One region of the Bradyrhizobium sp. SZCCHNS3002 genome, then DNA from elsewhere that is predicted to be linked to it. Evidence: riboswitches for the same ligand, from Rfam matches in the RefSeq annotation. Region 1 holds a riboswitch; each other region holds the start of a gene.
What was found. Region 1 has a riboswitch for S-adenosylmethionine ahead of QW845_RS33210 (homoserine O-acetyltransferase). Riboswitches for the same ligand answer to the same signal wherever they lie in the genome.
Positions count from the first base shown of each region.

Region 1 (7,202 bases):
GATCATTCATCAACTGCTGCGTCGATCTGGATTATTCGGCGATCAACACCCGCAGCAACGCCGCGCAGACGCGGCGATGGGCCAGCGAGCGCGGCTTCAAGTCGCTGATCGTGGTGACGTCGAACTATCACATGCCCCGGGCCATCGTCGAACTCTCGCATGCGATGCCAAGCATGGATCTCATTCCCTATGCCGTTGTCGGCGAGAAATGGCGCGACGAGCCGTGGTGGACCAGCGCGCCGACGGTGCGACTTCTGCTGTCCGAATATGCCAAATATGTCGCCGCCGAGATGCGGCTGCGGCTGGCCGATCTCGGCCTCGATCTCGTGCCCGAGGTCGATCCGCCAACCGGCTCGGTGTCGCGCCGACCGACGACGGCGCAAGCCAATTGAACTGGGTTTCTGATGGTCTCGATCTTCCTTCGTTCGCTGCTGTTCAACATCCTGTTCTACCCGAACTTCGTGCTCTGGGCGCTGATCGCGTTGCCGACCCTGGCGATGCCCCGCAAGGCGCTGCTGCGCGTCGCCAACTGGTGGGCGCAGAGCAACATCGTGTTGATGCGCGTCGTCTGCAACATCCGCGTCGAATATCGCGGCGTCGAGAAGATCCCGAAGGGGCCGCTGATCGTCGCCGCCAAGCATCAGTCGATGTGGGAGACGATCTCGCTGCTGCATTTCTTCGATGCGCCATTCTTCGTTCTCAAGCGCGAGCTGCTGCGGATTCCCTTGTTCGGACAGTATCTCGTCAAGGCGGACATGATCGCGATCGACCGCAGCTCCGGCGCCCGCGCGTTGAAGCAGGTGATGCGGCGGGCGGCGGAGGAGGTGAAGCATGGCCGTCAGTTCGTGATCTTCCCGGAAGGCACCCGGCGCCCGGCGGGCGCACCGCCGGACTACAAGGGCGGGGTCGGTTTGATCTACACGGATTGCGGCGTACCCTGCCTGCCGGTGGCCCTGAATTCGGGTTTGTTTTGGCCACGCCGCACATTTCTGCGCTATCCGGGCACGCTCGTCGTGGAGTTTCTCGATCCGCTGCCGCCTGGCCTGCCGCGCGATGAGTTCATGGCGCGGATTCAGGGTGTCATCGAAGAGGCGACCGGCCGGCTCGTCGCCGCGGGGCAGGCGGAACAGGCGCAGTTGTTTGGCGGGGTGCGGGCGCCGGTGAAGGCTTGAGGGCTATGTCTTGCCTGGCGCAGGATGCAGCGAGTGGCCGTCATCGTGCAGCATCGTCGCCAGCCGATGCAACTGCGTATCGCGAAAGCCCTGCGCCTCGATCGCCTTCACGGTCGAGATCACGTAGTCGCGATTGGCGCCGGACTGGCCGTGACCCTGGCGCACATGGCGCAACTGCTCCTGCGGCGACAGCCGGCCTGCATATTGCACATGGCCGCGATCGACCACATAGACCAATGCGCTCACCCGCTCGCGCGCGTCGTTCTCCAGCCACACGGAGCGCGTCATTTCGCGATAGACCGACGTCACCTGCTCACGCGCCCGCAAATAGGCGATGGTCTCGTCGCGCTTGTCTGCTGCGACCCGAAACGCAATGCCGCGACACGCGCCGCCGCGATCGAGACCGAGCACGAGGCCCGGCTTCTCCGGCGTTCCGCGGTGGACGAACGAGTAGACGCACAGCGCGCGATGCTCGCCGATCAGCCGAGCCGGCACCTGCTCGAGAAAGGCGAATCCGGGCCGCCACATCAGCGAGCCGTAGCCGAAGACCCAGAGGTCGCCGTGGGGAAGGTCGCGTTCGGAGAGGGTCATTGCGGACATCAATGCGGAGGCCTAAGTGTGGTGCTCGCGAATTGTTAATTTAGATACACAATCCGTGATCGCCGAATTGCCAAAATTGCTGCCCAAAGGGTGTCCTGCATGTCTCGTTTGCCGCAACCGCCGCGCAGGCGCTCTCGCTTGGGGCTTTTCATCGCTCCCATCCTGCTCCTGATCGCCGCTGTTGCGTGGAGCGCATTCTGGTTCTTCGCCGCTTCGCAAGTGGATGTCCAGGCCGACGCCTGGCGTGCCCGCGAGGCGAAGTCCGGCCGCGTCTATGATTGCGCGAAGCGCTCGGTCGCGGGCTTCCCGTTCCGGCTCGAGGTCCGCTGCACGGATCCAAGCGTGGCGCTGTTTTCGCAGGCGGCCGGTACGCCCTTGATGAATGCGAAGCTCGACGAGATCCTCGTCGTCGCCCAGGTTTGGGACCCGAAGCGGATCATCGCGGAGTTCAAGGGACCCGCGACGATTGCCGATGGTCGTGGACCGGCGTCGTTCTCCGTGAACTGGCGCGTCGGCGAGGCCAGCGTCCGCGGCCTCCCGGGGCCGCCGCAGCGCGCCGACCTCGTGTTCGAACAACCGACCATCGACCGCATCGAGGGCAACACCGCCGTGCCCGCAGCGCGCGCCGATCATGCCGAATTGCACGGCCGTCTCGCCGAGGGCACGCCGTCGGATCATCCGGTGCTGGAGACTGCGCTGCAGATCGAAAACGGCAGCATCCAGGGCGGTCATCCGCTGCTGGCCGAACCGTTCAATGCCGACATCCAGGCCCGCGTCACCGGGCTCAAGGACTTCCGGCCCAAACCCTGGCCGGAGCGGTTTCGCGAGATCCAGGCCGCCGGCGGTCATGTCGAGATCGTCCAATCGCGCATCCAGCAGGGCGAGTTGCTCGCCGTTGCCTCGGGCACGCTCAGCCTGACCGCCAACGGCAACATCGATGGCGAGGTGCAGATGACGGTCGCCGGGATCGAAAAGGTCATCCCGGCGCTCGGCCTCGACAAGATGCTCGAGAACGGCGTGCCGCAGGGAACGCTTGACCGCGTGGCGCCCGGTGTGAAGTCGCAGGACGTCAACAACCTGCTCGGAGCGCTCGACCGCGCCATTCCCGGCCTCGGAAAGGTCGTCAAGCAGAACGCCAATGTCGGCGTCGCACTTGGCATCAATGCGCTCGGCAAGGAGGCCACCCTCGAAGGCCGCAAGGCGCGGACCTTCCCGCTGCGGTTCTCCGATGGCGTCGTCGTGCTCGGTCCGTTCAAGGTCGCCCGCGTCCCTCCGCTGTTCTGACCTCAGTTCTTCTTCAACTGCGGCAGCGGCCGGCCGAAATCCGGCGCCGCCGAATCCTGGCCGATATCGACGATGCCGCGGCGGATCGCGCGCGTGCGGGTGAAGTGATCGAACAGCGCCTCGCCGTCGCCGCGCCGGATCGCCCGCGTCAGCTTCGACAGGTCCTCGGTGAAGGTGCCAAGCATGTCGAGCACGGCATCCTTGTTGCTCAGGAAGATGTCGCGCCACATCGTCGGATCGGAGGCGGCGATGCGGGTGAAGTCGCGGAAGCCGCCGGCGGAGAATTTGATCACTTCGGACTCGGTCACCTGCGCCAGCTCGTCGGCGGTGCCGACGATGGTGTAGGCGATCAGATGCGGTAGGTGGCTGGTGATCGCGAGCACGCGGTCGTGATGGTCCGGCGTCATGATCTCGACCTTGGCGCCGAGCGCCGTCCAGAACGCACGCAGACGATCGATCGCGCCGGCATCGACGCCGTCGGGCGGCGTCAGGATGCACCAGCGGTTGATGAACAGCTCGGCGAAGCCGGAATCCGGCCCGGAATTCTCGGTGCCGGCCACCGGATGGGCCGGCACGAAGTGGACGTTCGCCGGAAGATGCGGCGCCATGTCGCGCACGATCGCGCCTTTCACCGAGCCAACGTCGGAGACGACGGCGCCCGGCTTCAGATGCGGCGCGATCTCGGCCGCAACCGGACCGCAGGCGCCGACGGGAATGCAGAGGATGACGAGATCGGCGTCTTTGACCGCCTCTTCATTGCTCGCGACGACGCGGTCGACGACGCCGAGCTCGGCGACACGCGCGCGCGTCTTCTCCGAGCGCGCCGTGGTGACGATCTCGCCGGCCACGCCCTGCAGCCGCGCCGCGCGCGCGATCGAGCCGCCGATCAGGCCGAAGCCGATCAGCGCGACGCGTTCGAATCGCCCCGCGACGCTCATGTCGCCCTCATGAATTCGCTGAGAGCCTCCACGACTAGACGATTGGCCTCCTCGGTGCCGATCGTCATGCGCAACGCGTTCGGCAGCTTGTAGTTGGCGAGCGCGCGCAGCACGAGGCCGCGCCGGGTCAGGAATTCGTCGGCCTCGACCGCGGTCTTGCCCTTGTCGGTCGGGAAGTGGATCAGGATGAAATTGGTGACACTCGGCGTGACCTTCAGCCCAAGCTTGCCGATCTCCTCGGTCAGCCAGTTGCGCCACGTTTCCGTGTGCGTCTTCGACATCTGCTGATGCGCGGTGTCCTCGATCGCGGCGACCGCCGCGAGCATCGCCGGCGAGGAAACGTTGAACGGCCCGCGGATGCGGTTGATCGCATCGACGATATGCGCCGGGCCGAACATCCAGCCGACGCGGAGCGCCGCGAGCCCGTGGATCTTCGAGAACGTATGGGTGACCACGGTGTTCTCGGTCGTGGCGACCAGCTCGAGCCCGAACTCATAGTCGTTGCGCGAGACGTAATCGGCATAGGCGGCGTCGAGCACCAGCACGACCTGCGACGGCAGGCCGGCGCGCAGCCGCTTGACCTCGTCGAACGGGATGTAGGTGCCGGTCGGATTGTTCGGGTTGGCGAGCCAGACCAGCTTGGTGCGCGGCGTCACCGCGGCAAGGATGGCGTCGACGTCGGTGCGATACTCCGTCTCCGCGGCAACGACGTTCCTGGCGCCGCAGGCCATGGTCGCAATCGGATAGACCAGGAAGCCGTGCGCGGTGGAGATCGCCTCGTCGCCTTGGCCGAGAAAGGTGTGTGCCAGCAGATTGAGGATCTCGTCGGAGCCGGCGCCGCAGACGATGCGGTCGGGATCGAGGCCGTAGGTGCGGCCGATCGCCTGGCGCAGCACCCGTGAAGTCCCTTCCGGATAATCTTCCAGGTGAGTGGCCGCACTCTTGAATGCCTCGATCGCCCTCGGCGAGGGGCCGAACGGAGTCTCATTGGCCGACAGTTTGAAAACCTTGCGGCCCGGCTCCGGCTGGGGACTCTTGCCCGGCGTATAGGGCGCGATATCGAGGATGCCGGGGTTCGGCACGGGGCGGTTCATCGTCAACTCCGGAAAATCATCACTGGCGCAGGGCGTCTCAGCTCGGAACCGTATAGCGTTTCGCATGGCCGCCGACGAGGGCGGCGGAGCGTACCGAGGCGCCCGCCGCGATCAGGGCAGCCCTGATCTTGTCGAGGTTCGACGGCGACTCGATCGATACCAGCAGTGCGGCGCCGTCGAAGGCGGTATCGGGCACCGCGATGACGTCGGCGAGCGGCGACAGCGCCCGCGACACCTGCGCATTCCAGCCGGAGACGCGGATGCTCCAGGTCTCGACCTCGAGCACCAGCGCATCGTCGGCGACGCGCGACACCGCGAACACCGGCAGCGCGGCGGGATGGTCGGCGCGCTCGATGAACGGCATCCGCGCGATGATCTTCGGTGCGCCCACGGGCTCGAGCGTGATCCACCACGGCGTATGGCCGGAGGTCGTCGACACCAGCGCGAGATCGCCCTTCGAGCGCGCCACAGCCTCGACCGCGGCTTGCGCGCTGAAATGCGGCACGTAGGGCACCACGAATCCGAAATGGAACCTGGCGGAATCGCGCATCGCGGATTCGCCGACCGACACGTCGGCATGAACCGAGAACGGCGCCTGCACATAGGTGAAGGTCGAGACGATCACGCGCCAGATCCCCTCGACGGTGTCGAGCGGCAGGATGCCGCGATGGCGCTGCACCAGGCGGCGCATCATGTCGGCCTCGCGCGCGGGCCTGAACGCCGAGCCGACCTCCTGGGTCTTCTTGACCTTGATCAGCCGGTCGATGATGTCGGCCCTGTTCATCAGCAACTGATGGACCTGCTCATCGATGGCATCGATCTCCTTGCGCAGATCGGCGAGCGAGGGCGGGGCGGGCGGCGGGTTCGACATGGTCCGTGTCACTCTTCGCGAGGCCACGGGAAAACCTGCGGCCAAAGGAACGGATGCCGTTCTCTCCGATGCCGCGGACCTGCGCAACAGCAAGTTTACCTTGCGCCATCCAGGCTTGGCTGACCTGCGGCGGAGCGCCCGACCAACGGTCAACCCCAGCTTGCCTTGACGAATAGCGCCCGCGGGACTAGTTTCTGCCCGTTCCGTGGTCATTTGAGCCGGCCGGCTTGCAGCCACGTTAAAAAACTCGCTAAACAGGCCGGGGACGTTATCGATCCCGGCCGAACCCCAGTTCAGGCCGGGTTTTTCATGGCCTGATGTGTCACGTGGTTCGGGAGCCCTGGCCGGAAGGCTGGGGTGAGAGACATGACAGGTCTGACGCCGAAGTCCAAATCTGCGACGTCCAAATCCGCGACGCCTACATCCGCGTTGCGCACGGTCGCGCCCGACGAGCGCTCGCACGAGGTCGATCATCCGAGCTCGCCGGTGGCGCAGTTCGGCGCCGACAAGCCGCTCAGGCTCGATTGCGGCGTCGACCTGTCGCCGTTCCAGATCGCCTACCAGACCTACGGCGAGCTCAATGCCGACCGGTCGAACGCGGTGCTGGTCTGCCACGCGCTGACCGGCGACCAGCACGTCGCCAACCGCCATCCCGTCACCGGCAAGCCCGGCTGGTGGGAGACGCTGGTCGGCCCCGGCCGCCCGCTCGATCCCGGCCGCTATTTCATCATCTGCTCCAACGTGATCGGCGGCTGCATGGGCTCGACCGGGCCGGCCTCGCTGAACCCCGCCACCGGCAAGGTGTGGGGGCTCGATTTCCCGATCATCACCATCCCCGACATGGTGCGGGCGCAGGCGATGCTGATCGACCATCTCGGCATCGACACGCTGTTCGCCGTGGTGGGCGGCTCGATGGGCGGCATGCAGGCGCTGCAATGGACGGTGGCCTATCCGCAGCGCGTGTTCGCCAATCTCGCGATCGCCTGCGCGACGCGCCACTCGGCGCAGAACATCGCCTTCCACGAGCTTGGCCGCCAGGCCGTGATGGCCGATCCCGACTGGGATCACGGCCGTTACGCCGACAAGGGCACGCATCCGCATCGCGGCCTGGCTGTGGCGCGCATGGCTGCGCACATCACCTACCTCTCCGACGCCGCCTTGCATCGCAAGTTCGGCCGCCGCATGCAGGACCGCGAGCTGCCGACGTTCTCCTTCGACGCCGATTTCCAGGTCGAGAGCTACC
Region 1 is NZ_JAUHHY010000026.1:58,852-66,053, forward strand. Features, by position in the region: gene QW845_RS33175 (YdcF family protein) at 1-392, shown strand, start outside; gene QW845_RS33180 (lysophospholipid acyltransferase family protein) at 405-1,172, shown strand; gene QW845_RS33185 (gamma-glutamylcyclotransferase) at 1,176-1,772, opposite strand; gene QW845_RS33190 (DUF2125 domain-containing protein) at 1,872-3,056, shown strand; gene QW845_RS33195 (prephenate/arogenate dehydrogenase family protein) at 3,059-3,994, opposite strand; gene hisC (histidinol-phosphate transaminase) at 3,991-5,088, opposite strand; gene QW845_RS33205 (chorismate mutase) at 5,126-5,959, opposite strand; SAM riboswitch at 6,155-6,234, shown strand; gene QW845_RS33210 (homoserine O-acetyltransferase) at 6,317-7,202, shown strand, end outside.

Region 2 (7,202 bases), on a different contig from region 1:
GCGGTCTCATCTTGGCATTGTCCGGCGTCTCATAGAGCGCCGCGTGGTAGACCCCGGAACGCGCTTCGAGGAGTTCGCGCACCGTCGCGCCCTTCTCGACCCCGGTCAAGCCAGGCGGGTTATCGTCGATGCCAAGTTCGCCAAGCGTGCTGTCAAGGTTGATCTGGTGATCCGACACTGCGATGCCGATCAGGGCGCTGAGCATGCTCTTGCGGATTGAAGCGACTTCCATCGGCTTCGTCGTACTGCCCCACTCGGCCACGACCTTGCCGTGCTGAACGATCACAACCGCGCTCGAATGAATCTGATCCGAAAAGGATCGCGCTTGGGTCAATCCGGTTTCTGACCAACCCAATTCTGCAGGCGTGACGCGCTCCCACTCCGCTGCTGGGAAGCCATCTTCAGCTTGGGCATGCTCGAACCGAACCAAAGCGCCGAGCAGCAGCACGACAGCGAAAACAATCTGGCGAATATGCATAGGATGATCCCACCCGTTGCGAGCTTGACCAGATTGCTACACACTAATCATTAACGGAATTAAGCAGAACGCCTGTTGAAGTGTTTTCTTTGGATACCCGCCAACCATCCTCATGGCGACGTCTCTTGTTGGCCCACAACGGACATGGAACGAACGGAACTCCCTTACGACCAAACTGTGTGACCGGCTGGTGAGAAATCGCTACTCATCCTTATTCAACGCGGCGATGAGGACGCCAACCTCTTCAACAGGTAAGGATCGTCACGCGCTATCAACTCTTCTGTCCTTGGGAGCTTTCCGAAAGCAAACCGTGCCTCCTCGATGCAAGAAAAATAACACAAGCATCTCCGTGCCATCTGAATGCTCGACCTCAACCATGTAGGATGCTAGCGATGGCGGAGTAACCACCCCATGTAAGGCTGGTCTGAGAGGCGATCTCGATTGTGCAACACGATCGAAAAGCAGACTTGATCATCTATTCCTTGTCGTCACATCGCCCTCGACCATCATTTCGTCAGCCATCTCTCGAAGTACAAATTGATCGGGTTGGAAACGTAAGGGCCATACGCTGGGCACGGAACGAACCCCTTCGCCCGATAGAGCCTCTGGGCATCGGGAAGAAATTCCGTGGTTTCCAGCCGCAGAACCGACAGCTTGGCGGTCAAGGCCGCTTCCACAACGCGCGTCAGGAGCCTGCTGCCTATTCCAGTTGTCCGAGCCTCGGTGACGACATACATGCGCTTCACCTCCCCGGTACCATCCGCGAACACCTGCAGCCCTGCACAGCCAACGGCTTGTCCGGCAATCCGCGCGATAAACATTTGCGTGTCGTCGTGCGCTAGCCGATCAATTGGAGAGCCGTGATTCCTCTCCACCCCGCAGACCTTGTTTAAGAAATCGTCCAGCGCGGTTACGAGATTAATCAGGTCCGGGGACCTTGCATCGGCCAGCTCAATTTCGATTCGATCGACAGTCATTCTCGTCCCCTTCTTCGAAGAGATGAGCGCATGACGCCGTGGTGGCTTGTCCCGTTTAGTTGCCGGACCGGCCACATCTTCTTCCGAAGGAAGAAAGCCACCTTGCTCGGGGAGCAGGTTGGCGCTGGGCGTCGGCCCAACTCTTGATGTTGGAGTTGACGATAGCGGGCACTATCGAGCTTGGCAAGTACGCCCCCAGTTTGAGGAACAACGCGTGGCCGCTCCTGGCTCATCTCGAACCTTTTGGTCGGCTCCGACGATGGCCGCTCCGTCGAAGATCGGGGTCTTGTCAGACCACAATCAGCGCCTACCGGGGAGGCCGACGGCGGCTCGGCTCAGGCGGGCGCTGTGCATAGGGGTTCGGCAAGCACATGGCCGAAAGGCCCGCGGCCCCCGCTCTGCACGCCTCCCACGACCTGTACTGGCACGCGATCGTGCTGGACCCGCCCCAGTCCCATGTCTGGAGGCACACCGGATCATTGCCATCGAACCGCTGAGCCGCGGCTGGAGCGGTTGCAAGCACGATGATTGAAGTCATGAGGAGAAGCGCGCGCATCATCAGCCATCATGACATGAGGCTGACCAATCCGAAAGGGTCTGCCGGCGCGGCCACGTCCAGGCGGGCTTCATCCGCAGGCGCGGCGGGTTTCGGTATCCGCGTCGTCAGGTGACCCTCTCTTGCTCCACGAAAAGCAGGCGATCGCAGCTAGCTTCGGCGGCTCATGACTCAGAAATAGGAGCGCGGCTGCTGCTTGATATGTTGGCCGAGGTAGCGTCTCACGGTCGAAAGATTTTTCGGTTCAGAAAGCTTCTCAAATACCTGATGCACCAATTCATCGTGATCGGAGGCAACCATTGCGACGGCGTCCCTCAGGTTTCTAAGCTGACGCCAGGAAAGAGCAGGCTCCGCTGCTGCCACCAAAGCCCAAAATACAGGGCGCCATAACCCGGTGTCGAAGGGCTTTGACGCTTGAAATATGGAAAACAGCGCCTCTGAACGACTCCCCATGTTTTCAATGGCGCTGGAGGCAGCGACATACTTTGTGAGAAGTTCTTTGGCGGGTGGCCCGTTGCCGCGCTCGAGGTATGCCCTGATCGGCCATGCCGAGACGGCTACACGATTGAAAATATCCTCCTGACAGTCGGCTGCCAGAATCGCCTCTTCAAGGAGGCGGCTATACCTTTCATCGGGCCAATGGCGTGCGACGTGAGATAACGCCTGACACCTGAACCAAGGTGCTTCTATCCCCCTTGCGACGCTTAGCGCTTCGTCAGGGCGAGCAGATGCGAGGCGGATCGCGAGGTCTCTTGCTTTGGTCGGGGTCAGGGTCTTGCTCACCCAAACCGACTACCATAACTCCCCGCAACGGCCAATTGGATGGAACGTCAGATTCTGGCCTAAAGGTGAGCTATGCTGGTTCAAGGCTGACGCATGGTCTCAACCCAACGCCGTCGTCAGGACGTCCAGATCCGCAGAGCACCAACAGTCTCGAACTCGGCGAGCCTAAAGCTCTTTGTCACAGACAACGCTGCCGTAGGGTGGGCAAAGCGACGCCAAGGGCGGCGCGTGCCCACCATCGGTGGCGCTGGGTGTAGGCGGTGGGCACGGCGCGCGTGAAAGCTCGCCCGACAAGGCCGCATCCCGGCGCGCCTTTGCCCACCCTACGGCAGGTTGTTAGTTCAGCGTGCCATCAATCTTGACGCTGCTGGCAAAGCGGCGCGTGACCACCATCGCCACCGCTCGAAACGCGCGGTGGGCCCGATGCGACGCGGCGTTGCCGCGTACGCCTCTTTGCCCACCCTACAGCTCGGGTGACGGGATCATGACCGGCCCGGTGACCTTCGTCCGAACGGCCTAGACCGCAATCCCGCTCCACCTCACCCGAACAGATGCGCCAGCCAGAACGCGGCGCCGGCGGCGAGGCCGCCGACGAGGGCGGTCTGCAGCGCAGACTTGATCTTGTTGACGCCGGTGAAGTGGCCCTTGATGGCGCCGAAGATCAAGAGCGCAATGCCAGTGGCGATCACGGAGATGCGGAGCGCCGACGAGATGTCGGCCGCCAGCATGTAGGGGATCAGCGGGATCAGGCCGCCGATCACGTAGGAGCCGCCGATGGTCACCGCGCTGACCGGCGCGCGCTTCGGATCCGGGCGTTCGAGGCCGAGCTCGAAGCGCATCATGAAGTCGACCCACCGCTTGCGATCGGACGCGATGGCGTCGACCACGGTGGTCAAGGCCTGGCCTTCGAGACCATAGCCGCGAAAGATCGCCGCGACCTCCTCGACCTCGCGACCGCGGAGCTTCTCGATCTCGTCGTGCTCCCGCTTCTCCTCGGCGGCGTAGTGCTCTGCGTCGGAGCGGGCGGCGAGATAGCCGCCGAGCCCCATCGCGATCGCGCCGGCGACGACCTCGGCGAGGCCGGCCGTGACGATCACGTCGGTCCTGGCGACCGCCGCCGAAAGACCGGCGGCGAGCGCGAACGGCACGGTGAGGCCGTCGGCCATGCCGATGACGACGTCGCGGACGACCTCCGACGCGGTGAAGTGCTTTTCGATGTGCGGCGTTGCCGGCATGGCGGCCTCCGATGGCGTGTTCGACGGAGACCTTCTAGCAGGCCCGGATGACAGGCGCGATCACCGCAGTCCCGGCACCATCCGCCGCAGGGTGCGATCGTGCAGCCAGTAATGGTGCAGCAAGGCGGCGCCTGCGTGCAGGCCGATCAGGATCATCAGGCCATTGGCCAGCGCCTCGTGGATCTCCTTCATGTCGTGGGCGAAGCCGCGGTCGCCGATCCAGGGTGAGGCGATCTCGAACAGGCCGAACACCGGCAAGCCGTAGCCGCGGGCAAACTGTGTGACGATGCCAAGCACCGGAATGGCGAACATGATGCCGTAGATCAGCAGATGCGTGATCTCGCCGACATGAACGGTCCACGCGCCGAATTTGGTCGCTTCAGGCACCGGCGGCGGATCGGCCAGGCGCCAGGCCAGGCGCGCCAGCGCGAAGCCGAGCATCGACAGCCCGAGCGAGACGTGCATGAACAGGCCCATGTCATGAGCGGGACGTGGCAGCACGTCGCCGAGATGGCCTGAAATCCAGGCCGCCGGCACCAGCACGGCGACGATCCAGTGCAGTGCGATCGCGACGGAGCCATACGTCTTGGCGGAGTTTCGAATGCGCATGATCAGCTTCCTTCGGCCATTGGCCCCCGCTGCCGGCAGGCCGGAGCGCGGGGTGGTAGGACCGGAGGAAATAGCCGACCGGGGGCGTCGCGCCGCTGACGCGGGATGTCAGCCTGCTGTCAGAATGGACGGCGCCGGGGTGGCCTGCGACGTCGCGGGGTGCGACCAGCGGAGCGCCGAGACGATGGCCGGCGCGATCGTGATCCTGGCGCCGCCGAGCTGGGAACGTCCGATGTGCAGCCGCCAGCCATAGGCTTCGAGCACGTCCTGCACGATCGCGAGCCCCAGCCCGCTGCCCGGCCCCTGCTCATCGAGGCGGCCGCCGCGTTCGAGCACGCGGCCGATCTTCGCGTCCGGAATGCCCGGACCGTCGTCCTCGACAGTGACGATCAGAGGGGTCGCACTGGCGACGATGCGAACCGTGCTCGCCGCATGACGCGCGGCGTTCTCCAGGAGATTGCCGAGCACCTCGGCGAGATCCGTGCGGTCCATGCCGACGCGCAGGCTTGGAGGCACCTCGCCATCGAAGCTGACATGGGCGGCCGCCGGCGTGCGGCCGAGCGTCCCGAGCAGCGCATTCACCAGCGGCGCCAGCTCGGTTGCGGCCTCCGGCCCGCCGCGAGCCTTGCCGCGCAGCCGCGCCAGCGCCAGCTCGCGATCGACCTGCCGGCTCATCGCCTCGGCGACATCCTCGACATTGCGCGCCAGCTCGATCTGGCCGAGCTCCTTCAAGCGCGCGGCGTCGGCCGCGAGTGCGGCGAGCGGCGTCTTGAAGCCGTGGGCGAGATCGGCCGCACGGCTGCGCGAGCGCATGATCTCGCGGCTCTGCGCATCGAGCAGCGCGTTGACCTCCTCGACCAGCGGCGCCACCTCGGTCGGCACGTCCACGGGAAGATGCTGGCGCCGGCCGCTGCGGATCTCGGCGACGCCACGGCGCAGCACGCCGAGCGGACGCAGGCCGAGAGTGACCTGAACCGAGGTGCCGACGGCGAGGATGACGGCCAGCACGGCGAGCGCGATCGACAGATCCTTGGCGAAGGTCCGCACCGCACTGGTGGCGCCGTCGAGGTCGTAGGCCACGGCCGCGCGCACGCGGATCTGGCTTTCCGGATTCATCAGGATGCCGCGCTCGGCAACCAGCACGTGTTCGCCATCCGGCCCGGCGAGCTCATGCTGATGCACGTCGCTCGGTCCGGGCTCGTCGATGGGCAGCGGCAGGATGGTGTCCCACAGCGAGCGCGAGCGCAGCAACTGGCCGTGATCGTCCGAGATCTGCCAGTACAGCCCCGACAGCGGCACCACGAAGCGCGGATCGGCCGGCGGCCGCGCGACCACGATGCGCCCTTCTGCATCGACCTCGAGGCCGTTCAGCAATTGGCGCAGGTGGATGTCGAGATCGGAGGCGAGCGTGCGCGCGACGTGGCGCTTGAACAGCACGACCATGCCGAAGCCGGCGACGCCGAGCGCGACCAGCAGCGCGATGGTGCCCGCCGCCACCAGTCGCAGCCGCAGCGAGCCGAGCCTCATTCCGTCGTCTCCGGGATCATGTAGCCGAAGCCGCGGCGGGTCTCGATGATGTCGGCGCCGAGCTTCTTGCGCACGCGCCGGATCAGCACCTCGAGCGCGTTGGAGTCGTGCTCGTGGCCGAGACCGTAGACGTTCTCCTCCAGCTCATGCTGCGGCACGACGCGGCCGCTCTGCCGCAGCAGATAGGCGATCAGCCGGTATTCGAGCTGCGACAGCGTCACCGGCACGCCGGACAGGCTGACCTTCATCTGGCGCTCGTCGAGCATCAGGTCGCCCGACGAAAGCACCGGAGCGGCATGGCCGGCGGAGCGCCTGATGATCGCGCGCAGTCGCGCCAGCAGCTCCTCGTTGCGAAACGGCTTCGGCAGATAATCGTCGGCGCCGGCATCGATGCCGTCGACCCGCTCGGCCCAGCTCGCGCGCGCCGTCAGGATCAGCACCGGCATATGCCGCGCCGCGCCGCGCCAGCGCTTCAGCACCGACAGGCCGTCCATGCCGGGGAGGCCGAGATCGAGGATCACGGCGCCATAGTCCTCGGTGTCGCCGAGAAACCAGGCCTGCTCGCCGTTGTCGGACGTTTCGACCAGATAGCCCGCCGCCTGCAGCGTCCGCGCCAGGTCGGACGACAGCCGCGGATCGTCCTCGACCAGCAGCACACGCATCTATTTTTCCTCGATCCGCTCGATCTCGCCGCTGCGCGCATCGACATAGACCTCGCGCACGCGGCCATCACGGCCGATCACCCGAAACTCATACCGCCAGCGGCCACGCTGGCGGTCGACATCGATTCCCATCACGTCGCCGGCGATCCGGCCGCGCAATCTCGGCAGGATCTGCGACAGCGGCAGGACGTCGCCCGCCTCCACCGCGCGACGCACGGCATCACGGCGCTCGCGATCGTCCTCGCGCGCCACCGTCGCCGCGGACGCCGCCGTCGAGATCAGCATCGCAAATGCCGTGATGCGCATGAACCGTCCGATTTGAGGCAAATGCATGATCTTCCCGGGGCCTGACGCTCTGATCTTCAAAGCTCGTCG
Region 2 is NZ_JAUHHY010000021.1:105,628-112,829, reverse strand. Features, by position in the region: gene QW845_RS31260 (serine hydrolase) at 1-478, opposite strand, end outside; gene QW845_RS31255 (GNAT family N-acetyltransferase) at 985-1,455, opposite strand; SAM-I-IV-variant riboswitch at 1,501-1,610, opposite strand; gene QW845_RS31250 (DUF3551 domain-containing protein) at 1,763-2,011, opposite strand; gene QW845_RS31245 (hypothetical protein) at 2,183-2,794, opposite strand; gene QW845_RS31240 (VIT1/CCC1 transporter family protein) at 3,334-4,029, opposite strand; gene QW845_RS31235 (cytochrome b) at 4,090-4,638, opposite strand; gene QW845_RS31230 (sensor histidine kinase) at 4,747-6,165, opposite strand; gene QW845_RS31225 (response regulator transcription factor) at 6,162-6,827, opposite strand; gene QW845_RS31220 (PepSY domain-containing protein) at 6,828-7,133, opposite strand.
Region 2: it holds a riboswitch for S-adenosylmethionine, as region 1 does, so the genes downstream of both, QW845_RS31255 (GNAT family N-acetyltransferase) here and QW845_RS33210 (homoserine O-acetyltransferase) in region 1, are expected to answer to the same signal.

Region 3 (7,202 bases), on a different contig from region 1:
CAGGCGGGCCACGGGCCTCAGCCGAGGCCCGGCCTTCCCTGCGCCCTCTGCTTGGAGAGGGCGAACGAATCGACAAAGCTCGGGCGCGGGATGCGTCGCGAGAACGCGAAGTGCTGTGACGTCAGTCAGAGAGGGGCGGTGTGACGCAATCTCGCTTCGACAGAAATGGTTTCGTCCCCGCCTAGTGCGCAATTGCGCACGTCGCGCGGGGAACCATAACCACAGGGTCTTGTGGTGAAACGGCATCGTCGCTCCAGCCGTCGCCAAACTGCACACTGTGGTTATGGGTCCCGGGTCGGCGCATCCGCCAACGCTGGCGCGTTGTCGGACGCTTGCCCGGGACGACAGCTGAGCAGAAGTCAGCGGGTGTGCCGGGCCGATACGCGATGAACGTTGAAAGCCAAGTACAAAAATGCGGGTGCACGATCGGTCATCAGCCGAACCAAGTGCACGCTCGGCTAATTCAACACCCGCTTGCCGCCGTCCGGGCTGTCGAGCGAAAACGCCGGCACGGCGATGTCGAAGTGCTCGCCGCTCTCGCTCTCCATCTGGTAGGAGCCGGCCATGAAGCCGGACGCGGTGGTGAGCGGCACGCCGGAGGTGTATTCGAAGCGCTCTCCTGGCGCGAGCACCGGCTGCTCGCCGACCACGCCCTCGCCGCGCACCTCCTGCTGCCGGCCGATCCCGTCGGTGATGATCCAGTGGCGGCTGCGCAGCCGCACCGTCTCCTCCCCGCTGTTGGTGATGACGACGGTATAGGACCAGAACCAGCGGCCATCGGCCACCGACGACTTCTCAGGCAGGAAGTTCGGTTCGACGGTCACTTCGATGTGGCGAGTCACGGCGCGATACATGGTGGCATTGTAGCGGAAACCCGCGCCGGAACCAATCGCGACGCCATCGTGCTTTCAACACAGTTCCGCATTATGGCACCAGAATCGCGGACTCTGTCGGCCGTACGCGCGGTCCGTTCCTTGGACTCGGATCGGGCGCGGCCGGCAGACCCTGGCGGCGATCGACCTGTCCTGCGTCGTGCGATCGCCCACCAGCTGGCCGCCAAGGTCGAAAAACTGGGCACGGCCCAGCTGATAAGTCCTTCATCGCTTGCGCAAAAACTGCGCGGCCCTACATTTCCCCTGCCGGGCCTCGAAGGCTGGCAGCCTTGACGCGGTGCCTGATGACGTCGATTGCCGATCGCCTTGCCGGACCGTCCGCCCCCGCAGCCAGCGCCGCACCCGCGCCGGCTGCGGAGACCGCCGCCGCGGCGAGCGCGGCTGCACCTGTGGTCGCATCAGCATCAGCCGTCGCGGCCGCGCCGGCCGCCACTGCTGCACCCGCCACCACCGCTGCTCCGGCGATCACCTTCCCGGCGGTCGGCGAGCGCGAGCTGCGGCTCGACCTGTTTCGCGGGCTGGCGCTATGGCTGATCTTCATCGACCACCTGCCGCCGAACCTGCTGACCTGGTTCACGATCCGCAACTACGGCTTCTCCGACGCCACCGAGATCTTCATCTTCATCTCCGGCTACACGGCGGCATTCGTCTATGGCCGGGCGATGCAGGATGCTGGCTTCATCGTCGCCACCGCGCGCATCCTGCGCCGCGTCTGGCAGATCTACGTCGCCCATGTCTTCCTGTTCACGATCTTCCTCGCCGAGATCTCCTACGTCGCGACCAGCTTCGAGAACCCGCTCTACACCGAAGAGATGGGGATCATGGATTTTCTCAAGCAGCCGGACGTGACCATCGTGCAGGCGCTGATCCTGCGCTTCCGCCCCGTCAACATGGACGTGCTGCCGCTCTACATCGTGCTGATGCTGTTCCTGCCGCTGATCCTGTGGCTGATGCGCTGGCGTCCGGATGTCACGCTCGGGCTCTCGGTCGTTCTCTACGCACTCACCTGGGAGCTCGATCTCTATCTGACGGCCTATCCGAACGGCTTCTGGGCGTTCAACCCGTTCGCCTGGCAGCTCCTGTTCGTGTTCGGTGCGTGGTGCGCGCTCGGCGGTGCTCATCGCATGTCGCGCATCATCAACTCGCCGATCACGCTCGGGCTCTGCGTCGCCTATCTGGTCGCGGCGTTCTGCGTGACCTTGACCTGGTACATCCCGCAGCTCGGCCATCTGATGCCGCGCCGAATCGAGCAGTGGATGTATCCGATCGACAAGACCGACCTTGACGTGTTGCGCTTCGCGCATTTCCTCGCACTCGCAGCACTCACCGTGCACTATCTGCGCAAGGATTGGCCGCTGTTGAAGTCGCCGTGGCTGCGCCCGCTGATTGTTTGTGGGCAACACTCGCTCGAGATCTTCTGTCTTGGCGTATTTCTGGCGTTTGCGGGCCACTTCGTCCTTGCCGAAGTGTCCGGCGGCGCCATGATGCACGCGGTGATCAGCCTTTGCGGCATCCTCATCATGTGGGGGGTGGCGTCGTTGATTTCGTGGTACAAGCGTGAGGCCGATAAGGGCGCCGCGCGAAAAGGTGCGCGCAGCAACGCCGATCTGGCGGGAGGGGGCTGATGAAGTCCGTCTCGTGGTTAAGGTTTGGTATCGCGGCGCTGGCTGTTTCGCTGGCGGCCTCCGCGCGCGCGGAAGACGCGCCGCAGAACTGCGAGGTGCCGGCCTACCTGCTGACCACCGAGAGCCCGCTCCCGAAGGTTGCAGACGCCGTCAAGAACGGCCGCACACTCGATATTCTCGTCGTCGGAAGCCGCTCGTCCTCGATCGTCAACACCTCCGACGCCAATGCGTACCCCGCCCGTCTGCAGGCTGCGCTGAAGGACAAGCTGCCGGCGGTCGCCGTCAATCTCAGCATCGAGCTGCAGCCCAAGAAGACGGCCGAGGAAGTCGCGGGCAATCTCGTTAAACTGGTGGAAGGAAAAAGGCCTAATTTGGTCATCTGGCAGACCGGCACGGTCGACGCCATGCGGTCGATCGATCCTGATGAGTTCCGGCAGGCGGTCGACGACGGTGTGGCGACGCTGCAGAAAGCAGGAGCTGACGTCGTCTTGATGAATCTGCAATACAGTCCGCGGACGGAAACATTGATCTCCGTGCCGCCCTATGTCGACAACATGCGTGTGGTGGCGCAGCACCGCGACATTCCGCTGTTCGATCGGTTTGCCATCATGCGGCAGTGGAACGAGCAGGGCGATTTCGACCTGTTCAATCCGACGCACGGGGTCGAGCTGGCCAGGCAGGTTCATGACTGCATCGGCCGGGCGCTGTCGAAGTTCATCATCGACGCGGCGCATATCGGGCCGGCGCAGCAGAACTAGGATTATGTCGTTCATGACGTCGAATGAGTGTCACCGCGTATCCGGGACATGGGAGAAGCTTTCGGCCGTTGCGGTCATTGCCATCGCCCTCGCGCTGAGCCCGCAGACGGTACGGGCGCAGAGCGCAGCGCCGGCTGCACCCGCCGCGCTGTCCGATGTGGAGAGCTCCGGTCCGAAGACTCCGCTGATCAGCGAGCTGCGACCTAGCATCGGACACGTCACATTGGCGCAGGCGAACGATCAGGTGCGCGGGCCGATCGCCGCGGTGCGCCCGGCGGCCACGACCGCGCCGCCTGCGGCGACGACCGCGCCGGCCATGACCGATGCACAGCCGCCGGCCGCAGCCGGGCAGGGCGTCGCGGCCACGCCGCCGCAATCGCGCAGCATCACCGAGCGGGCGATCGACAAGGTCAAGCAGGTCGCCAAATCGGCCACCGACATCTTCAACCGCGTGCCGTGCCTGGCGCCGAAGGGCGTCGCGAAGAAGAATTTCATTTCGCTGCCGCACGTCGCCAACAAGCTCGCCTCCGGCCTGCCGATCGTGATCGTCGCCTTCGGCTCGTCGTCGACGCAGGGCTATGGCGCGAGCGCGCCGGACTACACCTATCCGAATCGGCTCGCCGCGCAGCTGCGCCGGCAATATCCGATGGTCGACATCAGCGTCATCAATGCCGGCGTCGGCGGCGAGGATGCGCCGGAGATGATGAAGCGGATCGAGACGTCGGTGATCGACCGTCACCCGGATCTCGTGATCTGGCAGGTCGGCACCAATGCCGTGCTGCGCGATCTCGATCCGGCCGAGACCGCCAGGCTGGTCGAGGACGGCGTCGCCAAGATCCAGGCCGCAGCCTCCGATGTCGTGCTGGTCGATCTGCAATATTCGCCGCGCGTGAACGAGCGGCAGGAGAGCGCGGGTCGCATGAACAAGCTGCTCGGCCGCATCGCCGAGCTGCATCACGCCGGCATCTTCCCGCGCTTCGAGGTGATGCGCGACTGGCACGAGCGGCAGGCGATCCCGATGAACGAGTTCGTGATCTCGGACGGCTTGCATATGAGCGATTGGGGTTATGCCTGCTTCGCACAACTGCTCGGCGACGACATCATCCGCTCGGTTGGCCAGGTCAAGCTCGGCATCAACGCGCCGGCCGAGGTGCCGACCTATCGGCCGATGTGACGCCGCGGGCGTTATCCCGGGGCGCTCGCCGCGCGAGCGAACCCCGGGATCCGGAGGTGATGTGCGGATGAGGAATGACAAGTAGCGCGCAGGGATGAGATCGGTCTACTCGCGACGCCACTTCACCATTCGCTACGCCGCGCTGAGGGCGGCGTCGAGATCCTCGATCAGATCGTCGGCATGCTCGAGCCCGGCGGAGAAGCGGATGAAGCCCTCGCTGATGCCGAGCTCGGCGCGCGCGTCCGGCGTCAGCCGCTGATGCGTGGTCGTTGCGGGATGCGTGACCAGCGTCTTGGCGTCGCCGAGATTGTTGGAGATGCGCGCGAGCCTCAATCCGTTGAGCATACGGAACGCCGCCGCCTTGCCGCCCTTCACCTCGAAGCCGACCAGGGTCGAGCCGGCGCGCATCTGCTTCTTGACCGTCGCCGCCTGCGGATGGTCCTCGCGTCCGGGATAGATCAGCCGCGAGATCTTCGGATGCGCGGCGAGAAAATCGGCGACCTTGCCGGCGGTCTCAGTCTGCGCGCGCACGCGCACCGCGAGCGTCTCCAGGCCCTTGAGCAGGACCCAGGCGTTGAACGGCGAGATCGACGGGCCGGTCTGGCGCATGAAGTTGTGGATGTGCTCGGCGATGAACGCTTCCGACGACAGGATCACGCCGCCGAGGCAGCGGCCCTGGCCGTCGATGTGCTTGGTCGCGGAGTAGACGACGACGTCCGCGCCGAGCGCGAGCGGGCTCTGCCAGATCGGCGTGGCGAACACGTTGTCGACGATCAGCCGCGCGCCATGGGCGTGCGCGATCTCGGCGATCGCGGGAATGTCCATCACGTCGAGCGTCGGATTGGTCGGGCTCTCGAGGAAGAAGCTCTTGGTATTCGGCCTGACCGCCTTCTGCCACTGGTCGAGATCGAGCCCATCGACCAGCGTCGACTCGATACCGTAGCGCGGCAGGAGATCCTCGACCACGTAGCGGCACGAGCCGAACAGCGCTTTGGCCGCGACGACGTGATCGCCGGCCCGCAGGGGGGCCAGGATCGCCGTGGTGACCGCAGCCATGCCGGTTGCGGCCGAGCGGCAGGCCTCGGCGCCCTCGAGCTCGATCATGCGGCGCTCGAACATCGCCGTGGTCGGATTGGAGAAGCGCGAATAGATGAAGCCGGGATCCTCGCCCTTGAAGCGCGCCTCGCACTCCTCGGCCGTGGCGTAGACGAAACCTTGCGTCAGATAGAGCGCTTCGGCGGTCTCGCCGAATTCGGAGCGCAAGGTGCCGGAATGCACCAGCCGGGTTTCGGGACGATACTGGGCGAACGACACCGGCGCCTTCGCGGGGGACTTCGACATGTGACCTCCATCGTGACCACCGCGCTCGGCGCGATGGACACAAAAAAACCGGCCTGGGAAAACTCCTCAAGGCCGGGATCACATTCGTCCCCGGCCTGTTTAGCGACTTATTTAACGTGGCTGCAAGCCGGCCGGCTCAAATCACCACGGGATAAGTGGTGCTCATAGTCGCAACCGGCCTTTCCGTCAAGCCGGCCATCGGATAACCGGTCAAAAGACCCTATATTGGCTCCACAAGCCGCCGTTCCGGCGCCTGCAAAGGATCAGGCCTTGCCGTTTTCGCTTCCCGCCGACGCCCACGGCATCCTCCCCGATCGCATGATCGTGGCGATGGCGGAGGCCGGCTTGATCATTCCCGAATATGATTTCGTCGAGAGCCAGATCCAGCCGGCGAGCTTGGACCTGCGGCTCGGCGACGTCGCCTACAGGGTGCGCGCGAGCTTTCTGCCGGGGCCGGGATCGACCGTCGCCGAGCGCATCGACGAATTGAAGCTGCACGAGTTCGCGCTCGCCGACGGCGCGGTTCTGGAGACCAACTGCGTCTACATCGTGCCGCTGCTGGAGAGCCTGGCGCTGCCGAAGGACATCGTCGCGGCCGCCAATCCGAAGAGCTCGACCGGGCGGCTCGACGTGTTCACCCGCGTGATCGCCGACGGCACGCGACGCTTCGACATGATCGGCGCCGGCTATCACGGTCCGCTCTACGCAGAGATCAGCCCGAAGACGTTTCCGGTCCTGTTGCGCGAAGGCTCGCGCCTGTCCCAAGTTCGCTTCCGCTATCGCGACGCGGTCCTGTCGGAGGACGAATTGATCGCGCTGCACCAGGCCGAGCGGCTGGTGGATCGCGATGATGCGGATCTCGCCGGCGGTGTCGCTCTGTCCGTCGACCTCTCAGGCAGCAATGCGAACGGCTATGTCGGCTACCGCGCCAAGCGCCATACCGGCGTCGTCGACGTCGACCGCCGTGCCGGCTATCCGGTCGAGGAGTTCTGGGAGCCGATCAAGGCACGGCCCGACGGCAGCCTCATCCTCGATCCCGGCGAGTTCTACATCCTGGCCTCGAAGGAAGCCGTGCAGGTGCCGCCGGACTACGCCGCGGAGATGGTGCCGTTCGATCCGCTGGTCGGCGAATTCCGCGTCCACTATGCCGGCTTCTTCGATCCCGGCTTCGGCTATGCCGGCGCCGGCGGGCAGGGCTCGCGCGCGGTGCTCGAGGTGCGCTCGCGCGAGGTGCCGTTCATCCTCGAGCACGGCCAGATCGTCGGCCGCCTAGTCTACGAGAAGATGCTGGCGCGGCCGAACGCGATGTATGGGCGGCGGATCGGATCTAACTATCAGCTGCAGGGACTAAAACTATCAAAGCATTTCAGGTGACAAGCACTTCCATCTTTCTGGTCTGTTACCAGTTGGC
Region 3 is NZ_JAUHHY010000004.1:269,339-276,540, reverse strand. Features, by position in the region: gene apaG (Co2+/Mg2+ efflux protein ApaG) at 459-854, opposite strand; gene QW845_RS10955 (OpgC domain-containing protein) at 1,178-2,518, shown strand; gene QW845_RS10950 (SGNH/GDSL hydrolase family protein) at 2,518-3,276, shown strand; gene QW845_RS10945 (GDSL-type esterase/lipase family protein) at 3,290-4,450, shown strand; gene QW845_RS10940 (O-succinylhomoserine sulfhydrylase) at 4,583-5,791, opposite strand; SAM riboswitch at 5,870-5,949, opposite strand; gene QW845_RS10935 (2'-deoxycytidine 5'-triphosphate deaminase) at 6,062-7,165, shown strand; gene dgt (dGTP triphosphohydrolase) at 7,191-7,202, opposite strand, start outside.
Region 3: it holds a riboswitch for S-adenosylmethionine, as region 1 does, so the genes downstream of both, QW845_RS10940 (O-succinylhomoserine sulfhydrylase) here and QW845_RS33210 (homoserine O-acetyltransferase) in region 1, are expected to answer to the same signal.